DNA from 3 places in the Streptomyces sp. FIT100 genome. Region 3 is predicted to be linked to each of the others. Evidence: riboswitches for the same ligand, from Rfam matches in the RefSeq annotation. Region 3 holds a riboswitch; each other region holds the start of a gene.

Region 1 (4,733 bases), 4.1 Mb from region 3:
GGTGGGGCTCAACCAGGCCGACGACCAGGCGGTGAACAACCTGAAGGTCGGGATCAAGCTGGCGGTGCTGGTGGTGATCCTCGCCCTGGTCTACGTCAAGCGGGACGAGGAGACGGTGGGCAAGGGCGCGTTCGCGGCGGTGGGCGGCCTGACGCTGGCGAACATTTTCATTGCGACGTTGTGGACGTGACGTCCGGCCGGGGGGCCGGAGGTTGTCCCCCGGGAATTGCAGCATTGCGACGTTGTGGACGTGACACCGGGCCGGGGGTCCGGGGGTTGTCCCCCGGGAATTGCAGCATCGCGACGTTGTGGACGTGACACCCGGCCGGGAACGTGACCGAGCCCGTCCGGAGACGTGACTGACCCCCGGCCGCCCGCGGCCGGGGGTCAGTCACGCGTCTCGCGCACGACAGGGCGTCAGGCCGGTCGGACGCTCCCGTAGATCGGCATGTAGTAGATCGACTCCTCGCGGACGTTCGTGCCCGGCTTCGGCGCGTGGATCATCTTGCCGTCGCCTATGTAGATGCCGACGTGGCTGATGTCGTCGTAGAAGAAGACCAGGTCACCGGGGAGCAGGTCCGCCGTGGCGACGCGCGTGCCGACCTCGACCTGGTCCCACGTGGTGCGGGGCAGCTCGACGCCGGCCTCCTTCCACGCGGCCTGGGTGAGGCCGGAGCAGTCGAACGAGCTGGGCCCGGTCGCGCCCCAGACGTACGGCTTGCCGATCTGGGCGCGGGCGAAGGCGAGGACCTTCTCGGCCTTGGCGGCGTAGGTGCCGGAGCCGGTCGAGCTGCCCGTGCCGGTACCGGTACCCGTACCCGAACCGGTCCCGGTCCCGGCGCTTTCCTCCTGCTGCGCCTGCTCCTGTGCCCGGCGCTCGGCCTCCGCCTCCGCCTCGGCCTTGGCTTTCGCCTCCGCCTCGGCTCTGGCCCTCTCCTCGGCCTTGCGGCGGGCCTCTTCGGCCTTCTTGCGCTCCAGCTCCGCGAGCCGCGCCTTCTCCTCGGCCGTCAGCTCCGCCAGCAGCGTCCGCGCCTCGGCGAGCTTGTTCTGGACGGCTTCCTTGCTGGTGCGCAGCGACTGCTGCGAGGCGGTCAGCGTCTCCAGGCTCTCCGTCGCCTTGGCGCGCTGCTTCGCGGCCGCCGCCTGCTGCTTCTCGAAGTCGGCGACGGCGCCCCGCTGCTCGTCGGAGAGCCGGTCCATCAGATGGGTCTGGTCGAAGTACGCCTGCGGGCTGTCGGCGAAGAGCAGCGCCGCGGTCGGCGTGACCGCACCGGTCCGGTACTGCGCCGCCGCGTACGAACCGAGCGTGCGGCGCGCCTCGTTCAGCGACTCGGTGCGCTTGGCGACGTCGTCGAGGATCTGGCCCACCTCGCGGCGCTGCTGCGCGGTCTCCTCTTTGGCCTTGTTGTACTGCTGGGTCGCACTGCCCGCCTGCCGGTAGAGGTCGTCGACCTTCTTCTGGACCTCTTCGACGCTGGGCCGCGGCTCGGCCTGGGCGCTCTGGGTGGAGAGGAGGGTCATGCCCGCGAGGGCGGCCGTCGTGAACCCGACGGCGGGGGATTTCGTACGGGGACGTGTACGGGTACGGGTCTTGCGATGCGACGCCAAGGCCGCCATCTCCTTCCGTCGACCGCCTACCGGGTTAGCTGTCGGGTTCGGACGGAACGGAAGGCTGTCCTACGGGCCGAGTTGACTTTGGCCCGATTCACCCCAGTTGCGCATGGTGGGTCCCCGGTTCCGAACTTCCTTGCGGAAAGTCCGGATTCGGCGTGGGCTGCCCGATCGGCGTTGGTCGCCAAGGGGGTTCGGGCCGCCTGGGCGTGCACGCTAGCCAAAGTGTGGGGCCCATGTGAAGGACGATGCGCGATATGTCCGATACATTTTCGTGACCTTAGCGTGCCGTGGTCGTTGCGCCACGCAGCGTGCCCGGCCGGAAGCGGCCGCACGGCCGGCTGGGCAGCAGGCCGGACAGGGGTCGGACGGCGGACCGGACGGCGGACCGGACGGCGGACCGGGCGGCAGGCCGGACCGCGGACCGGTCGCGGCGGGAGGGGACCTGTTGTCGCCAAGGCGGCGGCGGAGTGTCAGTGCGGCGGCCTAGACTCGTAAAGCGATGAGCAGCCTCTTTGACGACAGCTTCCTGGCGGACCTCCGGCGCACCTCGGGACCGGAGGAGCCCCCGCCGCCCGAGCACGACGAGCTCCACGAGCCGGACGAGCACGGGCCCCGCGAGGAGGTCCCGCACGACCTCTTCGAGGGGAAGTTCGACGTGCCCCCGGCCCGGGACGCCTACTACCGGGACGGAGCGCACCGCCCCGCCGTGGACCCGGCCGCACTGCTCGACGGCCTGAACGAGCAGCAGCGCGCCGCCGTCGTCCACACCGGCTCGCCCCTGCTCATCGTGGCCGGCGCCGGCTCCGGCAAGACCCGGGTGCTGACCCACCGGATCGCCCATCTGCTGGCGACCCGCCACGTCCACCCCGGTCAGATACTGGCGATCACGTTCACCAACAAGGCCGCGGGCGAGATGAAGGAGCGCGTCGAGCACCTCGTCGGCCCGCGCGCCAACGCCATGTGGGTCTCCACCTTCCACAGCGCCTGCGTCCGCATCCTGCGCAGGGAGAGCAAGAGGCTCGGCTTCACGTCGTCCTTCTCGATCTACGACGCCGCCGACTCGAAGCGGCTCATGGCCCTCGTCTGCCGCGACCTCGACCTCGATCCGAAGCGCTACCCCCCGAAGTCGTTCAGCGCCAAGATCTCGAACCTGAAGAACGAGCTGATCGACGAGGAGACCTTCGCCGACCAGGCCGCCGACGGGTTCGAGAAGACGCTGGCAGAGGCGTACCGGATGTACCAGGCGCGGCTGCGCGAGGCCAACGCGCTGGACTTCGACGACATCATCATGACCGCGGTCCATCTGCTCCAGGCGTTCCCGGACGTTGCCGAGCACTACCGGCGCCGGTTCCGCCACGTCCTGGTCGACGAGTACCAGGACACCAACCACGCGCAGTACACGCTGGTGCGCGAGCTGGTCGGCCCCGGGTACGAGGACCTCGGCCCGGCCGAGCTGTGCGTCGTGGGCGACGCCGACCAGTCGATCTACGCCTTCCGCGGCGCCACGATCCGCAACATCCTCCAGTTCGAGGAGGACTACCCGGAGGCTACGACGATCCTGCTGGAGCAGAACTACCGCTCGACGCAGACGATCCTGTCGGCCGCCAATGCGGTGATCGAGCGCAACGAGAGCCGCCGCCCCAAGAACCTGTGGACGAACGCGGGCGCAGGCGCCCAGATCACCGGCTACGTCGCGGACACCGAGCACGACGAGGCCCAGTTCGTCGCCGACGAGATCGACCGGCTGACGGACGCGGGCGAGGCCAAGGCCGGCGACGTCGCGGTCTTCTACCGGACGAACGCCCAGTCCCGCGTCTTCGAAGAGATCTTCATCCGCGTCGGCCTGCCCTACAAGGTCGTCGGCGGCGTGCGCTTCTACGAGCGCAAGGAGGTCCGGGACGTCCTCGCCTACCTGCGCGTCCTCGCCAACCCCGAGGACAACGTCCCGCTGCGCCGCATCCTCAATGTGCCCAAGCGCGGCATCGGCGAGCGCGCCGAGGCGATGGTCGACGCGCTGGCGCTGCGCGAGAAGATCACCTTCCCGCAGGCGCTGCGCCGCGTGGACGAGGCGTACGGCATGGCGGCCCGCTCCGCGAACGCCGTGAAGCGGTTCAACACGCTGATGGAGGAGCTCGGCACGATCGTCGAGTCCGGTGCGGGCCCCGCGACGGTCCTGGAGGCCGTGCTCGAACGGACCGGTTACCTCGCCGAGTTGCAGGCGTCGACCGACCCGCAGGACGAGACCCGTATCGAGAACCTCCAGGAGCTTGCCGCGGTCGCGCTCGAATACGAGCAGGCGCGCGGCGACGAGGAGGGCTCGGGCACGCTCGCCGAGTTCCTGGAGCAGGTCGCGCTCGTCGCCGACTCCGACCAGATCCCCGACGAGGACGAAGAAGGCGCCGGCGTCATCACACTGATGACGCTGCACACGGCCAAGGGTCTGGAGTTCCCGGTCGTCTTCCTCACGGGCATGGAGGACGGCGTCTTCCCGCACATGCGGGCGTTGGGCCAGACCAAGGAGCTGGAGGAGGAGCGCCGGCTGGCGTACGTGGGCATCACACGCGCCCGCGAGCGGCTCTATCTGACCCGGTCGTCGATGCGGAGCGCCTGGGGCCAGCCGGCGTACAACCCGCCGTCGCGGTTCCTGGAGGAGATCCCGGACGCGCATCTGCAGTGGAAGCGCACGGGCCCGATGGCCGCGCCCGCCGGACCGACGTCCGGAATCACGTCCTCGCTCTCTTCGTCGCTCTCCTCGTCCCGCTCGCGTTCCGGCCCCTCGGGCTTCGCCACGCGGCGGACGACGGACAAGCCGGTGATCGCACTGGCGGTGGGGGACCGCGTCACCCACGACCAGTTCGGGCTCGGGACCGTGATGGCGGTGACCGGTTCGGGCGGCGATGCGCAGGCGACGATCGACTTCGGGGACGCGAAGCCGAAGCGGCTGCTGCTGCGGTACGCGCCGGTCGAAAAGCTGTAGCGGGCGAGGGCCGACGAGGGCCGGCAAGGGCCGCCGAAGGGCACCGCCTCGCGCGGCCCTCGGCGGCCGCCTCACACGGTGATTACGACGGGTTCAGGCCGTGGCTGCGCAGCCACGACAGCGGGTCGATCGCGGAGCCCCC
Region 2 (4,733 bases), 5.3 Mb from region 3:
ACGTAGTCGTGGTGCGTGAAGCGGTGCACGTCCTTCGCGGAGAGCCGCGGGTACGGCGCGAAGAAGCGGTAGTACTTGGACTCGTCGGAGACCTGCTCGTAGAAGCTGACGAGCCGCTCGGCGTCCTCGGTGGTGATGGGCCTGATCCGGGCCGTGCCGCCGTCGCGCAGCACCACGTCTGCTTCCCAGTGGTCGGGGTACGCGTGGTCCGACGGGGTCTGCATGGGGCAAGGTTACGACCCGGACACGGGTCGCGAAGCCCGAAGTGCAGGTGCACGCTGGGTCCACGGATTCGCGGCACGGCCGTAGGCCGGTACGAGCACTCCGCAACACATGACACAATGGTCTAGACAACCCCTAGCACTTGAAGGGCATCACCATGGCTGAGCGCCGCGTCAATGTCGGCTGGGCCGAGGGCCTCCACGCCCGCCCCGCCTCCATCTTCGTCCGTGCCGCCACGGCCTCCGGCGTTCCCGTCACGATCGCCAAGGCCGACGGCACCCCGGTGAACGCCGCCTCGATGCTCGCGGTGCTCGGCCTCGGCGCGGAGGGCGGCGAGGAGATCGTCCTCGCCTCGGACGCGGACGGCGCCGAAGCCGCTCTCGACCGTCTGGCGAAGCTGGTCGCCGAGGGTCTTGAGGAGCTTCCCGAGACCGTCTGAGACGGTCGCCCGGCCATCGGCCGGCCAAGGCATGCACACGACTGAGCCGCGGCACCGGAATTCACCGGTGACCGCGGCTCCGTCGTATGCGCTCGGCGGTACACGCTCGTCCGTATGCGCTCGTCCCTATGCGCTCGTCCCTATGCGCTCGGCAAAAGCCCCGGGAAAACGAAGAAACAAAAGCGCCGACCTTTGTATACGGCGCCTTTGTTAATAGCGGACGCTCGCCGTGTTTACGGCATGTTGCGAAGTCCTCACGGCCCTCTGCGGCGCAATTCGCAGCCGGTGCGCCGCCGTCGTGCGCTCCGCGTGCAGGGTGGTGAGCGCCCGTGCCCGCTCCACGTCGCCCCGCGCGACCGCGTCCACGATGGCGCCGTGCTCGCCCCAGGACTCGACCGGCTGGGCGGGCGCCTCGACGGTGTACATCCATGCGATCTTGTGGCGGAGCTGGGTGAGCAGCGCGATCAGTCCTGGGCTGCCGGACGCCTGCGCGAGCGTCTCGTGGAACCAGCCGCCCAGCGAGCGCAGATCCTCGCCCTGGCCGCGCCGGGCCCGCTCCTGACCCAGTCTGACCAGGCCACGCAGGACCTTGAGATGCGCGTCCGTGCGTCGCTGGGCAGCGCGTGCGGCGCCGAGGGGCTCCAGCAGCAGCCGGATCTCCAGCAGGTCGGCCGCCTCCTGCTCGGTGGGCTCGGCCACACACGCGCCGGCATGCCGCCGGGTGGTGACGAACCCCTCCGACTCCAGGGTGCGCAGCGCTTCGCGCACCGGGACACGCGAGACGCCGTAGCGGCGCGCCAGCTGCTCCTCGGTGAGCCGGCTGCCGCGCTCGAAGACGCCGGAGACGATGTCGTCGCGGATCGCCGTGCATACCGAGCGCGCAGGAATGCGCATACCGAACCTCCGCCTTTTATCCGCGCGAAACCCAGCCGAAGGGTTGTCTGTTCGGTGACTCTATTGCAGCGGACCGGAATTTCCGATGGTCTACGGCGGTTCACGGTAATGCATGGATATCTTTTGGCCGGAAGACGACGAAGGAGAAGGCCCCGGGGTGGACCGAAGGCGAAGGCCCCGGGTCCGGTCGGCGTGACCGGACCCGGGGCCCCGCTGGTGTCAGTGCCGCCCGGAGCGGCCGTCAGACCCTGACGCCGTGGCCGCGCAGGTACGCGACCGGGTCGATGTCCGAGCCGTATTCGGGGCTCGTGCGGGCCTCGAAGTGGAGGTGCGGTCCGGTCGTGTTGCCGGTCGCCCCGGAGAGTCCGATCCGCTGGCCCGGGGTGACGGTCTGGCCGACCGAGACGCCGATGGAGGACAGGTGGCCGTACTGGGTGTACGTGCCGTCCTTCATACGGATCACGATGTTGTTGCCGTACGCACCGCCCCAGCCGGCCTCCACGACCTCGCCCATGCCGACGGCGACGACCGGGGTCCCGGAGGCGGCGTGGAAGTCGACACCGGTGTGGGTACCGGAGGACCAGACGGCGCCGCCGGCCTGGTAACCCGTGGAGACGTAGGAGCCGGCGACCGGGAGCGTGTAGGACATCAGGCGCTTGCGCTCGGCCTCACGGGCGGCGCGCTCCTTGGCGGCACGCGCCGCCTTGGCGCGGGCCTCCGCCTTGCGCTTCGCCTCGGCCTCGGCCTTGGCGCGGGCGGCGGCCAGATCGGCCTCCTGCTGCTGGGCGTCGGCCTGGGCGTCGATCCGGTCGGCGAGGGTGGTGTCGTCGGCGACGACGGCCTGGAGCAGGCCGGTGTCCTCGACGGCGAAGGTGTCCGTGTCGGCGGCGAGCGCCGGGGAGGCGAGGGTTCCGATGACGCCGGTGGTGGCGATGGCCGCCGCTCCGGCGATGCCCGCGCGCTTGCGCGCCAGCCGGCTCGGACCACGATGCTTCCCGGTGGCACGGGTGAACGCCATGAAGAGGCTGATCCTTTCCTTCCTTCTCGCCTACCGGGTTAGCTGACGGGTTCGGAGCAGGAAGGTCTCCTACGGGCCCCTCCGCACAGACGAAGGCGTCCGATTCACCCCAAGGGGGACATGTGGGTCCCCGGTTCCCCAGGCTCGCGCCCGACGGGGACTCGGCGATGGCTGCCCGATGCCGCGGGCGCGGCTGGTGCAACCGGCGGACAGCGCAGATGACGCTAAGCCGGTCATCTTTCAATCACCAAACGGACACCCGGAATTGTTGTTCATGCCACAGGGCAGACACGCCGTCTCGCCAACAAAACGGACATACGGAAGGGCCCCGTTGGCGCACCGCCAACGGGGCCCTTCCCTCTGCTCGGGAGCCGCTCCCCGGTCAGCCGGGATCCACTCCTCGGACAATCAGCCCGTGACGACCGTCACTTGTCCGATGCCGAGCGCCCGCACCGGCTCCGCGATCTGGGAGGCGTCACCGACGAGGACGGTGACGAGCCGGTCCACCGGGAAGGCGTTGACGGCCGCGGCCGTCGCCTCGACGGTGCCGGTCTCGGCCAGCCGGGCGTAGAGCTCCGCCTGGAAGTCGTCCGGGAGGTGCTGCTCGACCTGGTCGGCCAGCGTGCCCGCGACGGACGCCGCCGTCTCGTACTTGAGCGGGGCCACGCCCACCAGGTTCTGCACGGCGACATCGCGCTCGGCGTCCGTCAGACCCTCCGCCGCGAGGGTGCGCAGCACCTTCCACAGGTCGTCCAGAGCCGGCCCCGTGTTCGGGGTGTCGACGGAGCCGCTGATGGCGAGCATCGCCGCGCCCGTAGCCCCTCCCGGGGAAGAAGGCGCAGCGGAGCGCAGGACCTGGCCGAAGGCCCGGACCCCGTACGTGTAGCCCTTCTCCTCGCGCAGGACACGGTCCAGGCGGGAGGTGAGGGTGCCGCCCAGGCAGTACGTGCCGAGGACCTGGGCCGGCCAGACGCGGTCGTGGCGGTCCGGGCCGATACGCCCGATGAGCAGCTGCGTCTGGACCGCGCCGGGGCGGTCGACGATGACGACGCGGCCCGTGTCGTCGGCGGTGATCGGCGGCGCGGGGCGGCGCTGGGCGGCGCCGCCGGACCAGTCGCCGAGGGTGTCGGCCAGCACGGTGTCCACGTCGACACCGGTGAGGTCGCCGACGATGACGGCGGTGGCGGTGGCGGGCCGGATGTGGGCCTCGTAGAAGGCGCGCACGGCCGCGGAGTCGATGCGCTCCACGGTCTCCTCGCTGCCCTGGCGGGGCCGGGACATCCGGGAAGTGGCCGGGAAGAGCTGCTTGGAGAGCTCCTTGGCGGCGCGGCGTGCGGGGTTGGCGGTCTCGTGCGGGATCTCGTCCAGCCGGTTCTGTACGAGCCGCTCGACCTCGCTGTCCGCGAACAGGGGCGCGCGCAGGGCCTCGGCGAGCAGGCCGAGCCCCTTCGGCAGCCGGGAGACCGGCACCTCCAGGGAGACCCGCACGCCGGGGTGGTCGGCGTGCGAGTCGAGCGTGGCGCCGCAGCGCTCCAGCTCGGCCGCGAACTCCTCCGCCGTGTGCTTGTCGGTGCCCTCGGAGAGGGCGCGGGCCATGATCGTGGCGACACCGTCGAGCCCTTGGGGCTCCGCGTCCAGCGGGGCGTCGAGGAAGATCTCGACGGCGATCACCTGCTGGCCGGGGCGGTGGCAGCGCAGCACGGTCAGCCCGTTGTCGAGCGTGCCGCGCTCGGGGGCGGGGAAGGCCCACGGCTTCGCCTCGCCGGCCGTCGGCTGCGGGTGGAACTCCATGGTGGTCGCGGCAGCGTCGGTCACTGGTCCGCCCCCTCTGCGTCGTCGTTGTCCTCGGTGCCCTCGGTGCCCTCGGCGGCCTGGACGGGTTCGTACACCAGCACCGCCCTGTTGTCCGGGCGCAGCCGGGCCCGGGCGACGGCCCGCACCTCCTCGGCGGTGACGTCGAGGACCCGCGACACGGCGCTGAACGCCAGCATCGGGTCGCCGAACAGCACGGCGTACCGGCACAGTTCGTCCGCGCGGCCCGCGACCGTGCCGAGCCTGTCCAGCCATTCGCGCTCCAGCTGCGCCTGGGCCCGCTCCATCTCCTCGGGTGTAGGGCCCTCGGCGGCGAACCGCTCCAGCTCGTCGTCGACCGCGGCCTCG
Region 3 (4,733 bases):
CGTCCCGGACGGCATCTCCCGGATCCGGCTCACCGCGCGGGCCGACCTCACCGACCGGCAGATCGACGACGCCGTCGGCGTGATCCTTCGGGCCGCACCGCCCCGCTGAACCCGGTCGGGCCCCACCTCCACCAGCGAGTCCAAGGCCGCCGGAGGCGTCCCGTCCGGCGCCGAACGCGCCACCGCACGCGCGGAGTCGGCGCCCGGAGCAGCTCCGGCAGGGTCGAGCTGTCCGGCGTGCGCGCCGAACCCGCCCGTGCCGCCCGGCCGATGGAGTCCCCGCGCGAGCCGCGGCCCGCGCATGGCAGGGCAGCCCGGGGCAGGGCAGGGCGACCCGGGGCCACCGGGCGTGCGGCCAAATACGCTCTCGCGTCGCAGAGTTCACCGCTTCGAGCGACAGATCCCTGCATACCCGGGTGGATCGCCTCCAACGGCGGTGGCAAGGGTGGCAGTCTGGCGCCCAGCGCAATCCGAGGCCGCGCCGGCTCCTCATCCGCTGCGTGTCGCCACGTACCGGCAACCGGCCCCGGTGGGAAAGGGACAGCTCGCCATGGCAGACCTCCAGGAAGCCTCCGTCACTCTGCCGAGCGATCCCGCCTCGGTCTCCGCCGCGCGGAGGTACGTCAGCGGCGTCCTCGCCGAATGGGGCCTCCCCGGGGAGGCGGACACCGCGGACACCGTCCGGCTGATCGTCTCCGAACTCGCCACCAACGCGGTGCAGCACACCTTCGGCCAGTCGCCGACCTTCACCGTCGCCCTCCGCCTGGTACGCGACGAGCAGCTGCGCATCGGCGTCACCGACAGCCACCCCCGCTGGCCCCAGCGCCTCCCGGCCGCGGTCCAGCAGGACAACGGCCGCGGCATGGTCATCATCCGCTGGCTCACCGCGGAGTACGGCGGCCGCCTGTCGGTGACCCCGACCCCCGAGGGCGGCAAGACGGTGTGGATCGCCCTTCCGTGGACACCGTTCCCGGGGCCTTCCGGCGGTTGACGTACGGGGGCGGCGGCGCCTCAGGGGGCGGCGGCCCCGTATCCGAGGCGGTGGCCGCACATCTCGGGCGTGACCCCGCCCGCCCGTGTGCCGTGCGGCGTGTGCCGTGCGGCGTCAGCGGACGGACCCCGACCGCTCTCGGTCCGGCCCCGGTGACGGGTCCGCCGACCCTTTGAGCCTCCGCCGTATCATCGCGGGCAGGACTCCCCAGAGCACGGCGCAGACGAGCAGCGTCGCCACGGCGGTGACGATGCCTTCGGGCGTGCCGTGCACGACGTCGACGACCAGCAGCACCGCGGAGGCGAGCGCCGGCGCGAGGACCGCGAGGCCGGCAGCGGCCAGTCGCGAGGAGACCGTCACGATCTCCGGTTTGGCGCCCTGCCGGAACAGGCCGCGATGGACCGCGGCGGGCGCCGTGAACAGCACCGCGGCCAGCACGGACAGCAGCAGCGTGGTCACGTACGTGCCGCGCTGGAAGGAGTCGAGCCGGGGGAACGCGGCCGTGAAGGCGATGGTCAGCAGGAAGGCGAACAGGATCTGCACGCCCGTCTGGGTGACCCGCAGCTCCTGGAGCAGCTCGGCGAAGTTGCGGTCGGCCCGCTCGGGCTCGGTCTCGTCACGCTCGGTGCCGTCCGGGGGGAGCTCCCCGGTGCCGTCCGGAGGGGGATCGTTCCGCGGGGTACGGGGGTCGGTGTCGGGCATACCGTACGAGTTGCCCGTACCCCGCGGAACATGCCGGTCTCCTCGGCTTGCGGCTTGCGGCCTGCCGGCCGACCACGAGGGTCAGCGGACGCGGCCGTACCGGACGTTCTTGGCCCAGATCTTGCTCAGCTTCACGACGGAACCGGTCTTGGGGGAGTGCCACATCTTTCCGTGGCCGGCGTAGATCCCCACGTGGTACACGGCGCCGCCCCAGTGGAAGAACACCAGGTCGCCGACGCTGCGGCGGGAGGCGGGGATGTGGCGGGTGCGGTTGTACTGGGCCTGGGCCGTACGCGGCAGGCGCTTGCCGGCCCTCTTGAAGGCGTACTGCGTCAGCCCGGAGCAGTCGAACCGGTTCGGGCCCGTGGCGCCCCACCGGTACGGGGATCCCCTCTTCGACGCGGCCACCTTGAGGGCCTTCGCCGCGTGTCCCGAGGCGGCGTGGGCCTCCGCCGTGCCGCCCGGTACGAGCAAGGAGCCGCCGACGGCGGCGATGGTCAGAGCCGAAACGGCACCCGTCCGGGACAGCAGGGACGGAAGTTGTGTCTGCGCAGCCATGCGCAACCCTTCGTCAGCCGCCTGTGAAGGATGACCTGTCGGGTTCGGGCCTGCGAAGACGCCCGGCCGCGGAAGCGGCTTCACCCCGAGGACCGGTCGCGGGTGGCGGCCGGCCCGTACTGCATGGGTCCTCCACTCCTGCCGAAGCACTTCATGTCGACCAGGCATCCGGTGCGGCGGCAGGACTCGGCGTCCGCCCGGACCGCCCCGCCGTGGTGGCGGGGGCTTGTCGTCCCAGGGATCTTGACTCATTCCGTGCCGGATTTCTGGTTGGAAACGACGATATGTGAGGCTCCTCACGGCTGATCCGTTCGAGTGGAGACGGCCGTTCGGCCGAGGTCGAGTGGCGCGGGAACGAGCGCCGTACCAGCAACGGAACGGCCGACTCCACCGGATGGACCAACCTGCGGCGCAACTCGCAGCCACGCAAGCCGATGCCACGTCTGCCCCGGATGGGCGACACCCACTCGTACGCCTTGTGGCCCAGCGTGGCGCGCCGCCACGGCGCGTCGGGGTGCCGCGGCGTCAACTCGTGGACTCGGGCGGGAGGGTGATCCGCGCGGCGCGCCGCTCCCCGTCCAACACCCGCAGGGCACGGGCCAATGTGGGCGTGTGCAGCTCGTTCTCGCCCCGTGCGTGCATCAGAGCGAGCGAGTCGCGGAGTGCGGCCGCCCGAACGGCCAGCGCCTGTGCGGCGCGCAGCGCGCCGTAGGTGCGGGTGGCCCGGGCCGGATTGATCCGTCCCAGCTGGTCGACGACTTCGAGCCAGCAGTCGATGAACTCGCTTTCGGCGCGCGTCAGTGCGGGCAGCGGTGGAGGCTCCGGAGGCAGCACGGGCCGTCACCGCACCAGCGGCGAAGCGGCGGACGCCTTGCGGTTCTTGATGATGTGATCGATCAGACCGTAATCCCTGGCCGCTTGGGCATTGAACACCGTGTCGCGTTCGAGGTCGGCGGCGACACGCCCGGAGCTGTGACCCGTGTGGCGAGCGAGGATCGTGGTGATCTGATCGCGCAGCCGCAGCAACTCCCGCGCCTGGATGTCCAGATCGGTCGGCTGTCCCTGTACGGGCTCGGGCAGCGCGGGCTGCTGGACGACCACCCGGGCGCCGGGCAGGGCCATGCGCTTGCCGGGCGTGCCGGCCGCGAGCAGGACGGCGGCGGTGGAGGCGGCCTGGCCGAGGCAGGTCGTCGCGATGTCGCACCTCACCACCTGCATGGTGTCGTAGATCGACGTCATGGCGCTGACGCTGCCGCCAGGCGAGTTGATGTAGAGGCTGATGTCCTGGTCAGGGGCGTCGTACTCGAGGTACAGGAACTGGGCGATGAGGTCGTTGGCCGAGGTGTCGTCGACGGCGCTGCCGAGGAAGACGATCCGCTCCTGCAGGAGCTTCGAGTACGGGTCGAGCGAGCGGAAGCCGGAGCTGGTGCGCTCGGTCAGCTCGGGCAGGACGTAGCGGGCGGAAGGCCGGTTCATGGCGTACCTCTCCTCGGGGCGCGAGTCTCTGTAAAAAATGTACAGGACGTACAGATAATTATGGTGAGGGAGTTGCGCTGTGGGGTGGAGGGGGCAGGAAGCCCGGGGGAGTGGCGGCTGCGCGGCGTCGGGGCCGTCCTCCCCGCGCCTGCGGCTCTCGGGGTGTGGTCGGCTCAGCCGTGCAGGGCCTGGAAGGCCTGGTCCACCAGCGTGGGCAGGTCTTCGGTACCGTCGCTGTCCATTGCCGTTCAGGATTCCGGCTGCCGGCCGCGCGCCTGTGCCGCCTGATCTCGCCGAATCCCACCAGCAGCGTCGCGACGTTCAAAGGGAAGGCGATGGTCGCGGCGATCGCGGTGATTCCGGTGGCTCAACGGATGACCGCCACGACAACACGTTCAACCTCATCGGCCCAACAATTGGGATGGGGGGACACGCCCGGCCATCACGCAAGAATAGGCACCAAACGTGCAATGTGGTGCAATTTTTCGTATTTGATCTCTCTGTAGGAGGAAATGCCATGGCGGGCAAGCCCAGCATTGTCTTCGCCCACGGACTCTGGGCGGATGGGTCGTGCTTCAACAAGCTCATCCCCACGCTCCAGGCTGAAGGGCACGAGGTTTTCGCCTCACAGCACGGCCTCGACTCGCTCGAAAGCGACGTCGCGTGCGTCAACTTCACGCTCAACCACGTTCCCGGCCCGATCGTGCTGGTCGGTCACTCCTACGGTGGGACGCTGATCACCAAAGCGGGCACCCACGACCGCGTCGGCGCTCTGGTGTACATCGCCGCGCTCGCCCCGGACGAGGACGAGACGTCGCAGGAGCAGCTGGACAAATTCCCCCGCACGCCCATCTTCGAGCACGTGGACGTTGCTGACGGCCGCGTGTGGCTCAAGCCCTCGGGCGTCCCGCACTTCTGCGGCGACCTCCCGGAAGCGGAGCAGAAGCTCGTCCTGGCGACGGGCGCTGTGCCAGTGGCGGACCTGTTCAACCAGCAGGTTCCCGGC

Evidence for each region. A riboswitch is a leader RNA that binds a small molecule or an ion and turns the genes downstream of it on or off. The one in region 3 is predicted to bind cyclic di-AMP.
Region 1: it holds a riboswitch for cyclic di-AMP, as region 3 does, so the genes downstream of both, KK483_RS21895 (C40 family peptidase) here and KK483_RS03105 (C40 family peptidase) in region 3, are expected to answer to the same signal.
Region 2: it holds a riboswitch for cyclic di-AMP, as region 3 does, so the genes downstream of both, KK483_RS27215 (M23 family metallopeptidase) here and KK483_RS03105 (C40 family peptidase) in region 3, are expected to answer to the same signal.

The regions. Positions count from the first base shown of each region.
Region 1 is NZ_CP075715.1:4,823,174-4,827,906, forward strand. It holds gene KK483_RS21890 (hypothetical protein) at 1-190, shown strand, start outside; gene KK483_RS21895 (C40 family peptidase) at 418-1,617, opposite strand; cyclic di-AMP (ydaO/yuaA leader) riboswitch at 1,616-1,780, opposite strand; gene pcrA (DNA helicase PcrA) at 2,114-4,591, shown strand; gene KK483_RS21905 (M23 family metallopeptidase) at 4,674-4,733, opposite strand, start outside.
Region 2 is NZ_CP075715.1:6,040,222-6,044,954, reverse strand. It holds gene KK483_RS27230 (bifunctional GNAT family N-acetyltransferase/acetate--CoA ligase family protein) at 1-224, opposite strand, end outside; gene KK483_RS27225 (HPr family phosphocarrier protein) at 380-661, shown strand; gene KK483_RS27220 (GntR family transcriptional regulator) at 872-1,555, opposite strand; gene KK483_RS27215 (M23 family metallopeptidase) at 1,797-2,573, opposite strand; cyclic di-AMP (ydaO/yuaA leader) riboswitch at 2,586-2,750, opposite strand; gene KK483_RS27210 (pitrilysin family protein) at 2,982-4,364, opposite strand; gene KK483_RS27205 (pitrilysin family protein) at 4,385-4,733, opposite strand, start outside.
Region 3 is NZ_CP075715.1:743,196-747,928, reverse strand. It holds gene KK483_RS03120 (8-amino-7-oxononanoate synthase) at 1-109, shown strand, start outside; gene KK483_RS03115 (ATP-binding protein) at 551-991, shown strand; gene KK483_RS03110 (DUF6328 family protein) at 1,106-1,693, opposite strand; gene KK483_RS03105 (C40 family peptidase) at 1,775-2,251, opposite strand; cyclic di-AMP (ydaO/yuaA leader) riboswitch at 2,255-2,410, opposite strand; gene KK483_RS03100 (hypothetical protein) at 2,777-3,085, opposite strand; gene KK483_RS03095 (ClpP family protease) at 3,092-3,727, opposite strand; gene KK483_RS03090 (hypothetical protein) at 3,907-4,233, shown strand; gene KK483_RS03085 (alpha/beta hydrolase) at 4,245-4,733, shown strand, end outside.